Regions from separate parts of the Paenibacillus sp. TY11 genome, predicted to be linked through region 1. Evidence: riboswitches for the same ligand, from Rfam matches in the RefSeq annotation. Region 1 holds a riboswitch; each other region holds the start of a gene.

Region 1 (5,881 bases):
CACTTGTGGCAATACATAACGTCTCAGTATACGTACATGTGAATTGCCGGATAAACGGGCATACCGAACAAAGTCCTCCTGACAGGCTTTTTGAACCAGACTACGGATATAGCGGACATAGCCTGCCCACCGTACCGCAATAATAGCCAGGGTCATGTTAACAAAACCCGGGCCCAAAATACCCACAATCGCCACCGTTAAAATAATATCAGGAAAAGCCAGTACGCCGTCGATTCCCCGCATGACCAGCTGATCCACGAGTCCGCGCACATAACCAATGAGCAAACCTATTGGCAGACTGATGCACAGCGTAGCTAGAGTAATCGCACACGCGATTAGCACACTCGTCCGAATCCCATAAATTAGCCGTGACAGCACATCCCGTCCCAGATGATCTGCACCGAAAGGATATTCCCGGCTGGGTGGTGCCAGACGGTTCAGAAGGTCCACACGAAGAGGATCATGAGGAGCGACCCATGGAGCCAGTAGTCCGAGCAGCACGATCAGGCTAAATAGTGCACCCCCTGCCAGCAAGCCTCCTTTAAAGGAAAGCCGTATCTTTTCCATTTTCAGCTTCCCCCCCTTAACGCAAACGTAGCCTTGGATCTATCGCCGTCTGGACCACATCCACCACACACTGAACACCTACTATTAAAAATGCGGCAAAAATAACATACCCCTGAATCACTGGATAATCCCGCTGCGTAATCGCATCTATAAAATACTTGCCCAACCCCGGCCATGAAAAAATGGTCTCCACGATGACATTACCTGCCAGCATAAATGACAGATTCGTTCCTAACACCGTAATAATAGGCAGAACAGCATGCTTAAATATCTCAAAAAACAGAATATGCATACGGGAAAAGCCTCGCGCCTTCGCTGCTTTCACAAAATTCCGGTCACCCAGCTCCAGCATTTGAGCGCGCAGTACACGAGCTTGCACAGCTCCCAAACCTGCACCAAGGGTCAGCGCTGGAAGCACTAGATGTGTCCAGTCCTCCCTTCCCATGGATGGGAGCCAGCCCAAGTGAACGGAGAATAAATAGATCAACAGGAAACCAAGCCAAAACGAGGGGATCGACGATCCCAGCAGGGCGAAAAGCCTGCCCAGACGATCCAGTGGGCCGCTGGATTTCACCGAGGCAGCCAGCCCCATCCCCAGAGTGAGCACCGTCATGACAGTAAAGCCCGCCGAAGCTAGCTCCACAGTAGCAGGCAGTCTGCTCCACAGTTCGGTTAGCACCGACTCCTTGGATACATACGAGGTGCCCCAATGTCCCGTGAATACATCCCGCAGCCAGTTCACATATTGAATATGAAGCGACTCGTTCAAGCCCAGTTCCTTCCGTAGCGCGGTCAACGCCTCCTCAGAAGCAGGGACATTATGCGCGGTGAGCAGGATGGTAGCAGGGTCACCAGGGGCCAGCCTCATCAGTACAAAAGTCAGCGTGGATACAACGAATACAATGATGACCAGCTGCGCCACACGTTCCAGTACAAAACGAATCATAGGCTACGCAGCTCGTTATTCCGCAATATCGGATTGCGCCGTAATGTAGTAATACTCGATTGGATGCGGCGTAAAGCCCTTCACCCCTTTTTTCACACCAAACACATTGTCAGGATGCACAATGAACGACTGCGGCAAATCCGTATTAATGATATCCAGCGCTTGCAGCGTCGCCGCATTACGCTGCGCTGTATTCTTCGCCAGCTTCAAGCTGTTAAGAATGTTCTCCAGTGGTTTGGATACATAACGGCTTACATTGGCTTCGCTTTTCGAGGAATAAAACATGTCCATAAAATATTGCGGCTCCCCTGTATGAGCCGTCAGCATGCTGTACATAGCAAAATCCCAATCGTTTTTGGTCAACGCCTCGTCGATATTTTCCACCCTGCGAATCTTGACTTGGATTCCCTCTTTCAGCAATTGACTCTGAATGACCTCAGCCATCACGGAGAGCTCCGGGCGCTGAGGGAAAGTCAGCAGCGTAACCTCGAACGGCTTGCCTTGCTTGGTCCATGTGCCTTGGGCGTCCTTCTGCCAGCCATCCTTCGTCAACAACTGCTCCACCGTTCCGTCCAACGCTTTACGCTCAACTTTACCGAAGGGAAGAATGCTTGGGAATGGGCTGCTTGCTTCCGTGCCGAAGCCCCTCATGACGGCGCTCACAATGGATGTGCGTGGAATCAGGCTGTTCACCACCTTACGGTTGGCTGCATCCTTGAATACAGGCGATTCCATGTTGTACACGATCATATGGGTGCGCAAGGAAGGAGCCGATAGCACTTGTAGCTTGTCGTCCCTTTTCAGTACCTCCGCGTTATCTACCGGAATATCCGTCGCTACATCGACCTCGCCGGATTGCAGCGCCATCAGGCGTGAATTACCATCCGTAATGAACTTCATCGTCGCTTCAGCCAGCCGCGCCTTCTCGCCCCAATATCCGTCGTAACGCTCTACGACCAAGGATTGATCCTTGTTGAATGCTTTGATTTTAAAAGCACCTGTCATCGCAGGATAGCTCTGCTCATCTTGCATAGCTGCCACATCCAGCACAATCGTCGACGGATCAGCCAGATTGGACACCAGCGCCGCATTCGGCTGGTTTGTCGTGATTTTCAGCGCCAGCGGGCCGCTTACATCAATGGACTTCACATTCAGTAAATCCTTCGCCAGGTGGCTTTCCTCGATAGAGCGCAGCAAAGACGCTTTTACGCTTGCTGCATCCATACTCTTTCCATCATGAAAAGTGACCTTATCCTGCAAGCTGAACGTCCAAACCGTAGGACTGTCCTGCTTCCACTCCTTCGCCAGCCAAGCCACAGGCTCCAGCTTTTCATTCAAACGGACTAGTGTCTCACCTGCACCAGATCGCATGACATCCCAGCTATTGTCTCCGTGCGGGTCAACGCCCGACGGTTTCCACGTATACGCCATCACCAGCTTTTTATCTGCTGCTGTCTGTTGTGCGGGCGTGTTTTCGCCCTTGCCGGAGCTCTCCGCCGTCTTATTGGTTGTGGCACATCCCGAAAGAGCCATAACCGCCATCAGCAGCATCACTCCTGTACATATGAACCATGAACGCCTATTACGATTGCTTATCATTCCAATGAATCCCCCTCTAACTTGTAAAATCATATAAACCTAATGCGAAACGCGAAAAAAGCATTCCGGACCACTTGATCAGCAGTCAGAAATGCTTTCATTATAAAATGCCAAAACTCACCTCGAAGCCAACTCAAAAAAACATAGAAGGGATCGGATCGGTTTCAGACATTCTGTATGCAGCACGCCTAACCACCTCCCCAGCATCCCGTGGGTCTGACAGTGATGTTAAAACAGGCAGGTCTCCTGACTCCAGGCGTATCTTTCAGGCCTTCCCGGTTCTTCACAGTTCCAGTGGCCGTTCTGAAAGCTCCAGCAGTACCCTGCTGATGTCTGTATACAGTGGCGGGTCCGTGTCGGAATCTACCGAACTTCCCTTTTAAGTGAACACGCTTAATAACCATCTACATAGTCTCAACAAAACCCCGTATATAGAGTAGTCCGGCTCACACCTGTTTTCTTCCTTTATTCCTTTTGATTACGATCTTATTTTGTTGCTACTGGCTTGTCAACAAATGCTGCGAAATAATTTAAATTTGAACGATAGGGTAAGAAACAAGACATAACCTTCAATTGCATGCACGCAATTGGAGATTATGTCTTTACGTTGCGTGCACGTAATTGAAGTGTTAAAATTAGGTATAGAGATACCATCGTGTCCGTATACTAAAAGGAGCCTTCGCCGCGCCAACGGCAAAGACTCTTAGGACTTGAAAGGCTGTGGATCACCACGGCGCGCTAAATACTTAGCTAAACCCACCGTTAGGCGCCTAACCTAATTACGCGGTGGGTTTTCGTTTGTCCCGAAATTTCCGACGCAGCCAGCGATAAAGTTTACGAATACTAAACACCAGGCTTAGTAACGTAACCATCCAACGCAACACATCGTAGCACGACACAAGGTTGACCATCGGCTTCACCCCCTTTCGGGAAGCTGCACCGTGGTCCGAAAACATCCACCACTATTCAAAATCCATAAGGTAGATTATACCATGGCCTCGCTTACGACTCTGGCAAATTCTTCTAGTACATAAACCAACTAAGAGTTAACTTTAGCGCCAATGCGCAGTCGGATACTAATAAATTTCTCATCTCAGAAAGGATGTATTCCTTTTGAAAACAGCGTTTTATCAATAACTTCATGCTGCTTAATAAATAACCAGTTCTGGATAACTCCATGTCAAAAAGCCGGAAAAGAGGCATACAACCGCTCTCCGGCTCTCTTTACCTATTCCTAATCATCAAACCTTCTGCGGAACCTCCTGAACCGTCACGCTTTTGACCGATTCGCCTTGTTTTCTCGTCAAAACGATGTTCAAGACAATCGCTGTAAGCGAACCTGAAACGATGCCATTTTGCAGCAGCATTTTGGCAAAGCTCGGCAGCTGGTCGAACATTTGTGGCAGAACAGCAGAGCCTAGGCCCACGGCAATGCTGCATGCTGCGATCAGCAGATTGCTTTCCTTCCGTAGATCCACTTCTGACAAAATGGACATGCCTGATGCAGCGACCGAGCCGAACATGACGATCATTGCCCCACCCAGCACGGCGTTAGGAATCACTGTCGTTAAGGCAGCCAGCTTAGGCAGCAAACCAAGAACAACCATGATACCACCCGCAGCAAAAATAACGTTACGCGATTTGACGCGTGTGAGTGAGATCAGACCGACATTTTGCGAGAAGGCAGTGTAAGGAAACGCATTAAAAATACCCCCAAGCATAATCGCAAGTCCTTCGGAACGCAAACCATTGACGATCTGCTTCTGCTCCACCTTCTGATCAATCGCCTTGCCTACTGCCAGATAAACGCCCGTAGACTCAACCATGCTGACAATATTCACGATAATCATCGTACATACTGCCATAATGCTAAACTCAGGCTTACCAAAGTAAAACGGCTGCGCAATACTCACCCATGACGCATCTGCCACTGGAGCAAAATGCACCATTCCCATCGCATAAGCAACCACCGTACCTGCAAACAGACCAATGAGCACGGAAATTGAGCGTAAAAAGCCCTTTGCCAACCGATTCACAAGCAGGATAACCAGTAGTGTAACTAATGCCAGCAGCAAATTACGTGGCTGTCCAAAATCCGCACTGCCCTGGCCCCCTGCTACATTGTTCATTGCCACCGGAATGAGGGATAGACCGATAATCGTAACGACTGAGCCTGTAACCACCGTTGGGAAAAAGCGTAACAGCTTGCCATACAACGGTGCCGCAAGCACTACGAATATACCGGACAAAATGATGGCACCGTACGCGGTCGCCAAATTTGAGGTCGAAGCAATCGCGATAATGGGTCCTACTGCCGTAAACGTACAACCTAAAATGACAGGCAGTCTGCTACCGAAAAAACGTGTGCCCATAATCTGCAATAACGTAGCAATCCCGCAAGTGAACAGATCGGCAGCCACCAGATAGGCCATCTGAGCTGGCGTCAGGTGCAATGCTCCCCCTACAATTAGAGGTACAGCAATCGCTCCGGCGTACATCGCCATGACATGCTGGAATCCCAGTGCGAATAACTTTTGTTTACTTAACATCCCACATTCTCCTTAACGGAAGGAATCACCGCACCCGCTTCTTCTATAAAATGAACCTCGCCCGGTGCCATGGAAGCGATACGCGCAAGAGAGCGTACGGCAATGTTTCTTTGCTCCAACAGTCCACGGCCTTCCTGAAAGCTCTTCTCGATCACGCAGCCAACCCCGGCCAGCTCCGCTCCTGCTTCCTTTACAATATCCGTAAGTCCGACCAATGCTG
Region 2 (5,881 bases), on a different contig from region 1:
TCCCATTTCTACGACTTCCCTGACGGTGTATCCCACGGGAGGAAGCCCTTCCTGTTGGAGTACGGCTACAAGTCGGGAAAGCTCTTTTCTGCTGTAGCTACCGACTCTTTTGCCATAGATATGAACGTTGCCCGAAGTTGGCTGATCTACACCGGAAAGCAAATGCAGCAAGGTCGATTTTCCACTCCCGTTCGGACCAATGATTCCCCACCAAGCTCCTTCGTCTACGCTCCAGCTTATATTCTTCAGCGCATGGAACTCTCCATAGGCACGGGTCAGGCCCACTACCTCCAATGCCCGATTACGCACCTTCTGTGATTCACTTTGTTCGGTCACAGCAGTTCCCCCCTGCGCAGCTTCTTGTTCCGGTACAGGAGATATGCGAAGAACGGTGCTCCAACAAAGGCCGTCATCACGCCCAGAGGAATTTCCGTTGGGGCTAACAACGTGCGAGCCGCCGTATCTGCCCAAGCCATAAAAATAGCTCCACCGAGCGCAGATAACGGAACAATCATCCGGTAATCAGGACCTGTCACCAGACGGATGATATGCGGTACAACGAGTCCCACAAAGCCAATCACTCCACATACCGAGACAGCGGCAGCTGTCAGTAGCGTGGATATGATCAGAACGGATAGCTTCGTCGCATCTACATGAACTCCCATGTGAGCCGCCTGACGTTCACCCAAAGCCAGAATATTCAGCACCCGTGCCCGGTTCCATAAAAACACCAGCCCTATGACCACGTAAGGTAAAAGGATTCCTGTATATGACCAACCACGCAGACTAAGACTTCCCATCGTCCAATACAATATTTCATTGACCGTCTCCTTCGACATGGCTGTCAGAAAAGAAACAACCGCTCCCAGAAAAGATTGCATCACCACACCCGACAAAATGAGACTTTGTGTCGGAATTTTCCCACCTTCCCGTGCCAGTGTCAGCACCATCCACAGCGTCAGCATTCCGGTCGTAAACGCCACTAGCGGCAGCGTCCATATGCCAACAAATGAAAATTGAAGGCCCCAATAAATCAGCACCGCCGCTCCTACCGAAGCACCTGAGGATACCCCCAGTGTATATGGATCAGCCAAAGGATTGCGCAGCACACCCTGAAATCCGGCTCCCGCCAGCGCCAGCGCTGCGCCTACCAACATTCCCAGTAACACTCGTGGCAATCTGACCTTCAAAATAATCTGCTCTGAGGATGTATTCCAATCCGGTGTAAACGTATCGCCTAACCACGGAAGGTGGTTAACCAGAATGCCCGTGATCTGGCTGACCGGAAGCTTGGCCGAGCCGATGCCAAGACAGAGTAGCAGCGTCAGCAACAGCAGGACAAGACCTGTCCCTCCAAAGCCGATCAGTTTACGATTCATTTGAAAATTTCAGGATAAACGCCCTTGGCCACTTCCTTGAGACCTTCCGTTACGCGTGGACCCGGACGACTGATCAAATTATCATCCACGGCAAACACCCGGTTGTGGCGAACAGCCGATATTTGATCCCATCCACTGCGAGCTTTAATGATTTCGCCGAGTGTTTGACCAGTTTTGTCGTCCTTGACACTTTTGCTGTACAAAATCACGTCAGGGTTCGCAGCAATAATATTTTCCTCACTAATTTGGTACCACCCCTTCTGCGTGGCACCTACATTTTCGCCGCCCGCCAACGTAATCAGCTCGTCCATAAACTCGCCTTTACCAACCGTCCAGCCTGGTGAAAACTCGACGTATACCCGCAGCTTCTGCCCTTTACCGATATTTTTAATTCCTTCTTTCACTTCCGCTACATCTGCTCTCATCTTGTCAGTCACCGCTCTCGCTTCTTTCTGATGATCGGTGATTTTCCCATACAATTCGATGTTAGCTATGACATCTTCGATCGTTTTCGGTTCCGTTTTAAAAATCATAATTCCCATATCACGCAGCTTGGTCGTAGCCTGTTCACTAAGTGAGATCCCTGCAAAAACGACTTCCGGGTTTGCAGCAATGATCGCCTCTTCGTTCGGTTTCATAATACCGCCCACTTTTGGCTTTTTCGTAGCTGCTTCCGGATAATCAGAGTAGTCGGAGACGCCGACAATTTCCTTATCCAGCCCGATAGCGAACAGCGCCTCGGTTTCTGCCGGGGAGACGGAAACGATTTTATCCGGTGCTTTTTTGAATGTAAATTCCTGTCCTGTGGCATCCTTAACCGTTAGCGGGTAAACCGTTTTGCCTGGAGGCTCTTGTGCGGTTACTGTCTGTCCCGGTTGCTGGGAAGAAGCCTGCCCCTCTTTATTTTCAGCATTCTTTCCATTAGCGCCACATGCACTCAGCACAACTGCCAAAATCAGAGCCAATAGACCTGTTGTCCAAACCTTTATTTTTTTTCCTGCCATGATTAGCACCCCTTCATAAAAAAATCGTTAAGAGCGTCACTTGAACATCATCCGATATCTTCTAACCCAGCCTTCTTTTCCTATCAAAAAACCCCCGCATCCTCATATCAGGACACAGGGGTCACGTTAGCGCAGATCGTGCGCAGGCGGCAGCTTCTTCCCGCATGGACAGTCACTGCGAACACGTCATCCTTTCCTCGAAGGATTATGGTGACAGGCGGACGGGCAGGTATCCTGACTTATGGTAAGATGCAGGTCCTAAAACTCTTTCATATGCTTGGTGGCACATAAAGCAGGACTAACGGGCATGTTTCCATTTACAGTGGCGGGACCGCGCCGGACTCACACCGACTTCCCTTTTAACAGCGCAGTGAAGGGAACCAACGGTTTCATCACACTGCGCCGACCTCGTCTGCTGGATATTTGATGTAGTGGTAGTCAAGCCGTTCTTTTACTTGATGATTATAGGTTAAAATGAGGCGGCTTACAACCCAAACAGCCTCTTTATCCGCTGGTGTCTAACCTAATGAGGAAGCATTTTCGCAATGTAATTGTGCGGTCCTGCCAACCTCAACTGAATCCTAAATGCTTCTCCCGGCTTCGGATTCAGGCTCCAAAAATCATGGCCCGGTATCAGCATGCAAGCCAATTGACGAATTACGCCACCATGCGTAACGACCAAAACAGAGGGCGGCGCAGCAGTCAAATCCATGGGTTGAACTTCCATAGCAATTCGCCACTCATACAGAGAGTCAAGAAATTCGCGCAGACGATTCACAAAATCTGCCCAAGGCTCTCCTCCAGGAGGGGTGATCCGTTGCGGCTCATCAATCCAAGCGCGATACAACTCCACATCCTTAAGCATGTCATACGTTTTTCCATCCCACTCGCCAAAATGAAGCTCTCGCAGACGTGGTTCCATAATAGGAGGCATAGCAGATAGGGAACGTCCAGACGTCAACTCTGATTTTGGCAAAATGATCTGCAAGGTCTGGCGACATCGCATCAAGTCGCTGCAATAGATTCGAGCAAAGGACTGCCCCTGCAATTTTTCCTGCAAAGGCTTTAATTCCTGCTCTGCTCCTGATAGCAAACCCAAGTCGGAGTGTCCCAGATATCGACGTTCTCTGTTCCATAAGGTTGTGCCATGACGTACTAACACAAGCTCCATGTCCCACTGCAGATCTTCTTTAGCATCATACGGCACCTTATCCTCCTGTGAGTTCGGACTTTGTGCGTATTCTACTGTCCTTTTTGCTGCTATATCTTGTTTCAAGATCATGTCACTTCCTGCTCGATCATTATTCAGTGTGTCACTCCTCACCGCACCCATCCCAAGGCAAAACAACCTGCGGCTCCTAACAAACACAATCCTACAAACATACTGGACACGGCGAACATCAGCTGGATCGTATGCCGTATATCTTTCGACTCTAGCGGTCGTATCCAATCGCCCATGTATGCACGAAAGGAGCGCACGCCATGATACACATTATAGCCTCCAAGACGAATCCCCAGTGCACCAGCAACAGCCGATTCCGGGAAGCCACTGTTCGGGCTTGGGTGCAGACGAGCGTCTCGCTTGACTGTGCGCCAGCTTCTTGCAGCATCTCGCTTGTACATCCACGCCGCTACCACAAGCATTGCCGCTGTCAGGCGTGCCGGTATGTAGTTAGCGACATCATCCAGACGTGCTGAAGCCCAGCCTAAATGCAGATACTTTTCATTTTTATAGCCAACCATGGAATCGAGCGTATTCACAGCACGATAAGCCAGCGCCAAGGGTGCTCCCCCGATCAAGGCATAAAAAAGCGGGGAAATAATCGCGTCCACGATATTTTCAGCGACCGTTTCGACGGTACCGCGTACAATCTCAGGCTCATCAAGCTGTTGCGTATCCCGCCCAACTATCATGCCCAGCTCCCGCCGTGCCGCAGCCAGGTCATCCGCCTGCAACGCTCGGTATACTGCCATTCCTGCGTCCTTTAGTCCTTTGGAAGCAATCGTGGTCGCAATCAGCACCATTTCTACGCCGACAGACAACCACGGATGAATCAAGGCAAGCAAGTGCAATAGCGCCCAGGCGAGCGTAAAGGAGCCTCCCGCCACAATGAGTGGAAGCAGTATACCCGCACGTTTCAACCCCCGGTCACTTCGGGCCTGGCGGCGAATCACTTTTTCCAATGCTGAAATGGCATGTCCCATACCGATGACTGGATGCGGCAACCACCTCGGGTCACCGATCAGCCTGTCCAAAAGGTAGGCTGCCAGGATAATCAAGCTAACTGTCACGCCGCTGCTCCTCCTCCAGCACTTCACCCAATACAGACAGCAGCCTGTCGTTGGCTTCTGCATCCTTGACCGCAATCCGAAAATGGCTCGTCGTCAGCCCCGGATACATAGCACAGCTACGTATAAGAATTCCGCGTTGTCCAAGCGCCTGCTGAATCGCCGATGCGCTCCACGTACCCGGCGCCCTTGCCAGCACGTAATTGGCTTCGCCGGGAACGACACCGCAGCCCCATTCCGCCAAGGCGGTCAACAGGCGGTTGCGCTCCGTAGCAATCAGCTCCTGTGTGCGGCGCTCATATGCTTGCCCACTTTTCAGACATGCCTCCCCAGCCAGCAACGCCAATCCATTCACACTCCAGGTCACCTGTTTGGCCGTCATTCGCCGGATATAGTCCGGATGAGCAATCGCATAGCCCAATCGCAAGCCAGGAATGGCATAAAATTTGGTCATCGATCGGATCAAAATCACATGAGGATACCGATCCAGCACAGGCAGTAGTGAGATTTGCCGTTCCAGCGGAATAAAATCAATGAATGCTTCATCCACCACCAGCACGGTACCCGTTTTGCCAGCCGCTTCTGCCAGTTCGCACAGCTCCTGCTCGCCATATTGCACACCGTTTGGATTATTCGGCTGCCCCAGGAACAAAACATCTACTTGCTCCATGAGCTGAAGGATGTCCTCCACGTCCGCCTTCCATTGAAGCGAGGCCTTCCCGTACACCCGACTTATCTCAGCTCCGAATTTGCCAGCCAGCTCGGCATATTCCGAAAAACACGGCTCCACTGTACCCACACGCTTGGGAGCCAGTCCCAATAGCAGGAGCGCCATGCTTTCAGCCGCTCCGTTTCCGATACTTAACGACTCCGGTGGAATATGCAGTCGCCGTGCCAGCATATTTTTAAAATTGCGGTGCCCAGGGTCTGGATAGCGAATCACAGTGTCAAATGAGCTTTGCAGCACCTCAAGCACCTCCGGCGGCGGACCGAGCGGATTAATATTTGCACTAAAATCCACAAAATCCGCAGCGGCTCCGCCGAATGTCGCCGCAGCTGTCTCCCTGTCCCCGCCATGACCGTAAACCTCTATCATTGCCTCTCATCCTTTCCGGCCGTTTCCAATCATTTAGCTCCATTATGAGGCTGCTTTTTGCGTCCCGTCAATGCATATGAGCTTTTGTGTACATGGCTCACTTGGGTTACAAT
Region 3 (5,881 bases), 270 kb from region 1:
CGTGCACCTTGGTGGAAAATGATCAAACGTCCTTCATGGATCAGAAAAGACAACAACAAACGGGAAAAAGAAAAGATGAATGGGACGCCGACAACCGAGGAGGGATGGTGATGAAGCCCCAAGGCTCTGATACAGGGAAAATACGTAAACTGGCCGTGCTCAGTTGTCTGCTGCTCTGTTCTGTTCTTTTGGGAGGGTGCTGGGATCGCCGTGAGGTGAACGATGTGGCCTTTGTGATGGGCACCGGGATGGATAAGGAAGGGGATCAATATCGGGTTACGATGCAAATTGCGCTCCCCGGACAGCTCGGAGCTTCGGGAAACACAGGAGGCGGGGGAGGCACAAGCGGGACGAAGTCCTATTATCTGGAGTCCAAGATAGGCCCAAGCTTTCGGGGAGCAAGCGCCGAGGAACAGCGAGGGGTTTCGCGAACGCTGAATTACTCCCATCGCCGGGTGCTGTTGTTCGGCGAGGCACTGGCGCGGGAAGGGATCGGCAATATGATGGATGTATTGGCGCGCGTCCCACAGAACCGTTTATCATCTCTCGTTGTCATAACGAAGGGATCGGCGCTGGAAGTGCTGCAGGCGGATGCTCCGATTGAGCAGTATCCGGCAGAAATGGTTCGCGAGCTCAACTATTCCTATATGGAAAACCCTCGTTCAATTAAGCTGCTGTTGAATACGATCCTGCTGGATGGTATTGATCCGGCTGTGCCGGTCATGTCATTGGTGAAGAATGGTCCAGCCAATCTGAAGGACAAGAAGACGAATATTCAGGTCGACGGGCTGGCTGTATTTCGCAAAGACAGGGTGACTGGCATAATAGATAATCATTTAAGCCGATTTTTGCTTCTGGGTATGAATCAGGCCAAGAATACGGAAATTTTTGTACTTCCACCCAAAGGAAAAGGTTACATTTCCGTAGATCTCATCGAAAATAAGGTCCATATCGAACCCAATATTCGGGGGGATGAGATTCGGATGACCATTCATATAAACTGCAACGGGAATGCAAAAGAGAATGAGACGACTTTCGATATTTCCAAAGAGGCAAACCTGAAGTGGCTGGAACAGCAGGTTGCCGAGCAGATCAAGAAGGAACTGGGAGAGGCTGTTCGTGTTATTCAGCAAAAGTATCATTCGGATGTGCTTGGTCTGGGCCGGGTTATCATTACAAGTCGCCCTGATGAATGGAAGCGGATTAAACCCCAATGGGATCGTTTGTATCCCAAGGCAGAGGTCACCATAGATCCGGTCGTACACATCGAAAATATTGGTGCAATCACCAAGCCATTCGGGGTCAAAAAGGAGAACATTCAGAATGAATAAGGTATTTCTGCTGCCATTGGTGCTGGCTATTCTCTTCATGTATCTGATTGACCGCAAAAGTCTCAACGCTGCACCTGCCGTCAACCGATGGATCTCACGTGTATTGTACGTAATTAGTATTGGTATCTGGATCTACGGAACATCGACAAGAAGTTCCGTTTATGTGGCTACATGGCTGACCCGTTTTATTGACATGTGGCTCCCCCCTACGTTGTAACGTGTAATGGATGCCTGTGGGCCAAAAGGAGATGTACCTTTATGAAACAGTTCACAACCAGACAAATCGTGTTGCTTGGTGTATTGCTGCAGGCCAGTATTACCCTTGTACATGCTCCCGCCCAGGCAGCAGATTACGCAAACCAGCATGCTTATTGGACTTGTATGGTTGCCGCCATTGTGCTGTGCCTGCCGATCTATGTGGCGCTTAGAATTAGGAGACGTTTTCCAGATCAGGATATGCTTCAGGCCATAGTAAGCTCTTATCCCGTACTGGGACGCATGCTGCTCTCGGTGTACCTTATAATTTTCCTGATTATATTTGCAAGGGATTTGAGAATTATTACGGATTTGGTACAGGTTACGCTGTTGCCGTTGACCCCAATTGTCGTGATTTCTCTGATTATATTGTTAACTTTAGTGTTTATGGCTAAAGGTGGAATTAGCACTATCGTGAATATGACGGAAGTTTTTGTTCCGCTGATGATCCTGACGCTCTTGACCATGCCGCTTATTTTCGGGCGTAATATGGATTTTGCGGTACTGAGACCGTTCTTGCATCCAGATGTAGGTGGAGTGGTCAAAGGGAGCTGGCGCATGCTTGGTTATATGGCAGACATTATGATGTTGCCCTTTGTGATTTTGGGAAAAAATTATAGTCCACGGAGCGCGTGGCTTGGGCATCTGACTGGAACCGTTTTTTTGGTTCTGATTGTGTTACTGGCAGAGCTGGTTATCGGTGTCCCCATTTTGTCACGACTGTTTTATCCTTCGTATGAACTGGCGCGTCAGTTGCAAGTGACCGATTTTCTGGATCGGTTCGATTTATTTGTGGGCGCTCTTACCGTGCCGACTCTGCTTACGAAAATGGGGTTTGATCTGTACGTCATCAGTTTGACTGTTAAGCGTATGTTTGCTCCAGCCTGGGGGAATTTGATTGTTTGGCCAGTTGGTTTGTTGGGTTACGTCTGTTCCTTTATGCTGTTCTCTAACATTGTACAAATATATGAATTCATCCGGGAGTGGACCGTGGTTATGGTCATGTTCTTTGTCTTCATGCCATTTGTGTTATGGCTGCTACTCCGACCCAAACGTAAAGAAGAAGGCGGCGGTGATAAGCCATCCGGCGAAAAGCAGGATAACAGACAGAAAGACCAGTTGGGGGGCGGAGAAAGACAGGCAGATTTATAAGATTACTATATCCATCAAAAAAGTAATTTTTATTTGTCTTTTAGCCCTCTAATTGTATACTTGATAGAAAGGATTACGACTTCTACAAGGGAGGGAACAGGATGGCACAGCGCATGGCAGGCAAGAGGATCGCCCTTGCTGGTCCCCGTAAAGCAGACGAAATGGCACTGTTGGTTGCAAAAATGGGGGGCGAGCCAGTGCAGCGTCCGGCCCAGGGGACGGTTTTTCTGGATGATATCGAGCTGCGCAACGCCGTTGTATCGTGGGTGAAGCAGCCGCCAGACTGGAACATTTTTACGACAGGCATGGGCCTGGACGCACTGTTCGATATGGCTGAGGATATGGGGGTGGCAGAGCAGATTATAGAGCTGCTCCAATCCTCGAACATTGCAGCGCGGGGCTACAAGACGGTCAATGGACTCAAAAAGCGTGGCTTCACACCAGCTGTACGGGATGAGGACGGAAGTTTGACCGGGTTGACGCGGGCCTTTGCCCCATATGATCTGAAGGGCAAGGAAGTGCTATTGCAGCTACACGGTGATCCGGCCCCACGGCTGGTGAAGTGGCTGGACGAGCAAGGCGCAATTACCCGGCAGGTGCTTCCTTATAAGCATATACCGCCCGAGGAAGAGAATTTGCAAGCGTTGCTGCAAGATATCGTAAATCGTAAGGTGGATGCCGTTACGTTCACGAGCGGTCCGCAAATCCGCTTTTTGGCTCAATATGCCAGAGAGCAAAATCGAATCGAGGATTTACTGGAAGCTTTTCGTGAGGATGTGATTGCTGTATCGGTAGGCAAGGTGACTGCGCAGTCCATATTGGAGGAAGGGATTGAACGGATCGTGTTTCCGGTAGAAGAGCGCATGGGCGCGATGATGGTGGAACTGGGAAGATATTTTGAACATAGCGATTCGGTGCATGGCTTTGGTCTGGAGATAGTGAAGCGGTCATTGAAATGAGATAGAAATTATAAATGCAGTGTGCTAAAAAGAACTTATATTTTCTGATACAGAGTAAAATAAAGATAAGGGCCTACGAGGTCTTTATCTTTTTTTGTTGGACATGCATCGACAAAGTTTTTTGTTATAGCGAAAATATTTATCTAATATAATGAATAAGTTTCGATGCATGATACTAGGACAGGAGCTGAGACGTTATGAATTCGATTTGTGTATTTGCCGGGTCCAGACCTGGACATTCATCGGTATATCTTGAGGCGGCAGGTAAGCTGGGGGAAGCCATGGCTCGACATCATTTCCGTCTGATCTATGGTGGCTCTAGCAGGGGGCTGATGGGTGAGGTTGCGGATGGAATGCTGGCGGGTGACGGTCAGGTCACCGGCATTATGCCCACCTTGTTATTTGATGCAGAGATCATTCATCGGGGAGTTACCGAATTTATTGAGGTAGCGAGCATGCATGAACGTAAAGCGGCAATGAGCGAGATGGCTGATGCGTTTATTGCCCTTCCGGGTGGATTGGGAACCTTTGAGGAGCTGTTCGAGGTATTGTGCTGGGCACAAATCGGCATTCATCGCAAGCCCATTGGGCTACTGAATGTGAATGGATATTTTGACCCGTTAGTAGAAATGGTACGTCATAGCGTGCAAGAGGGGTTTGCGGGGTCTGAGCATCCAGCGCTACTGAGTATCTCTGCGGACCCGGATGAATTGCTACATATGTTAAAAAATAAAGCAGAGAACTTGAAATAAAGCGTTTTTCGTGCTTGCACAACTGATTGAGGCAAGGTTATGATAAGACCCATAATCAAATAGCGGACAGACAAGGTGCCTTTGCGGTTGAGCAAAGGGTAACAGGGAATCGGGTGCAAGTCCCGAGCGGTCCCGCCACTGTAAGGAAGAGGATTCTTTTAAATGGTCACTCGTGAAAACGGGGAAGACGAAAGAATCTGTTGATGCCAAGCCAGGAGACCTACCTTGATCTGTATGCACCGTTAACCTTCGCGGAGAGGATGGGTGTACGAAATCAGGAAATCAGGCACACGTTGCTTTTTCCATGTTGGTTACAGGTTTGCGTGGATATGAACGTGCAGCAGCGTTTGAAGCGTAAACAAAACAGATGGAAAGCAGCGGCAGTTTGGAGGGAGACGAACTGTCTTCTTACGCTGTTTGTTCGTCTGATGAGAGATGCGTACATAGGAACCCCATCCGGGCAGGATGGGGTTTTTTGAGTTACAGGATGTCCACAAATCATTGAGATAGATAGGAATAGCTGCCCTGAAAAGGATGAATAGGAGGAGCACGATGAGCCCATTAGGAAAATTGCTGGTGATTGGATTTGGACCAGGAGATATGGAACATATCACAAAACGGGCGCTGGATGCGCTGGCCGAAAGTGAGGTCATTATCGGCTACAATACCTACGTTGATTTGATCCGTCCGTTGTTGAACGGACAGGAGATTGTACGCACAGGGATGACAGAGGAAGTGAGCCGTGCGCAGGAGGCGGTTCGTCAAGCAGAGATGGGCAAGAAGGTAGCCGTCATTTCCAGTGGGGATGCGGGTGTCTATGGCATGGCAGGGCTGGTGTATGAAGTGCTGATGCAAAAAGGGTGGCGTCGCGAGGACGGGGTTGAGGTCGAAGTCGTGCCGGGGATCTCGGCTATCCAGTCCTGTGCTTCGTTGTTGGGGGCGCCGGTTATGCATGATGCTTGCACGATCAGTCTGAGTGATCATCTGACCCCGTGGGAAACGATTGTGAAGCGTGTAGAAGCTGCGGCTTCGGCTGATTTTGTGATTGCATTATACAACCCGCGCAGTGGTCGGCGTACACGCCAGATTGTTGAAACTCAATCCATTTTGCTGCGTTACCGCGATCCACAAACTCCAGTCGGGCTGGTGAAGAGTGCTTATCGTGAACGTCAGCAAGTTATCGTAACGACGCTGGAAGATATGCTGAACCACGACATCGGGATGCTGACGACCGTAATCATCGGTAATTCCTCGACGACGGTGTATGACGGCTTAATCGTGACGCCGCGCGGATATCAGCGCAAATACACGCTGAATGCGACCGAGCAGGCGCTCAAGCCGCATCAGCGTCTCCGCACGGAAGCGGAGCCGTGGTCGCTGAGCGCGCAAGAGGATCGCGCGCTGGATACACCGCAGGCAGGCGCAGCTCTGG

Evidence for each region. A riboswitch is a leader RNA that binds a small molecule or an ion and turns the genes downstream of it on or off. The one in region 1 is predicted to bind cobalamin.
Region 2: linked by a shared signal. The riboswitch ahead of AC6EJC_RS10640 (ABC transporter substrate-binding protein) and the one ahead of AC6EJC_RS01170 (ABC transporter substrate-binding protein) in region 1 are both predicted to bind cobalamin.
Region 3: linked by a shared signal. The riboswitch ahead of cobJ (precorrin-3B C(17)-methyltransferase) and the one ahead of AC6EJC_RS01170 (ABC transporter substrate-binding protein) in region 1 are both predicted to bind cobalamin.

Annotation. Positions count from the first base shown of each region.
Region 1 is NZ_JCBAIQ010000001.1:274,919-280,799, forward strand. Features, by position in the region: gene AC6EJC_RS01160 (ABC transporter permease) at 1-567, opposite strand, end outside; gene nikB (nickel ABC transporter permease) at 584-1,513, opposite strand; gene AC6EJC_RS01170 (ABC transporter substrate-binding protein) at 1,529-3,112, opposite strand; cobalamin riboswitch at 3,332-3,535, opposite strand; gene AC6EJC_RS01175 (nucleobase:cation symporter-2 family protein) at 4,354-5,661, opposite strand; gene AC6EJC_RS01180 (xanthine phosphoribosyltransferase) at 5,655-5,881, opposite strand, start outside.
Region 2 is NZ_JCBAIQ010000008.1:44,083-49,963, reverse strand. Features, by position in the region: gene AC6EJC_RS10650 (ABC transporter ATP-binding protein) at 1-336, opposite strand, end outside; gene AC6EJC_RS10645 (FecCD family ABC transporter permease) at 333-1,379, opposite strand; gene AC6EJC_RS10640 (ABC transporter substrate-binding protein) at 1,376-2,383, opposite strand; cobalamin riboswitch at 2,591-2,778, opposite strand; gene AC6EJC_RS10635 (histidine phosphatase family protein) at 2,907-3,665, opposite strand; gene cbiB (adenosylcobinamide-phosphate synthase CbiB) at 3,704-4,675, opposite strand; gene cobD (threonine-phosphate decarboxylase CobD) at 4,665-5,768, opposite strand.
Region 3 is NZ_JCBAIQ010000001.1:64-5,944, reverse strand. Features, by position in the region: gene AC6EJC_RS00035 (spore germination protein) at 1-111, shown strand, start outside; gene AC6EJC_RS00030 (Ger(x)C family spore germination protein) at 111-1,331, shown strand; gene AC6EJC_RS00025 (hypothetical protein) at 1,324-1,548, shown strand; gene AC6EJC_RS00020 (GerAB/ArcD/ProY family transporter) at 1,590-2,738, shown strand; gene AC6EJC_RS00015 (uroporphyrinogen-III synthase) at 2,840-3,697, shown strand; gene AC6EJC_RS00010 (LOG family protein) at 3,895-4,449, shown strand; cobalamin riboswitch at 4,507-4,691, shown strand; partial or broken gene cobJ (precorrin-3B C(17)-methyltransferase) at 5,002-5,881, shown strand, end outside.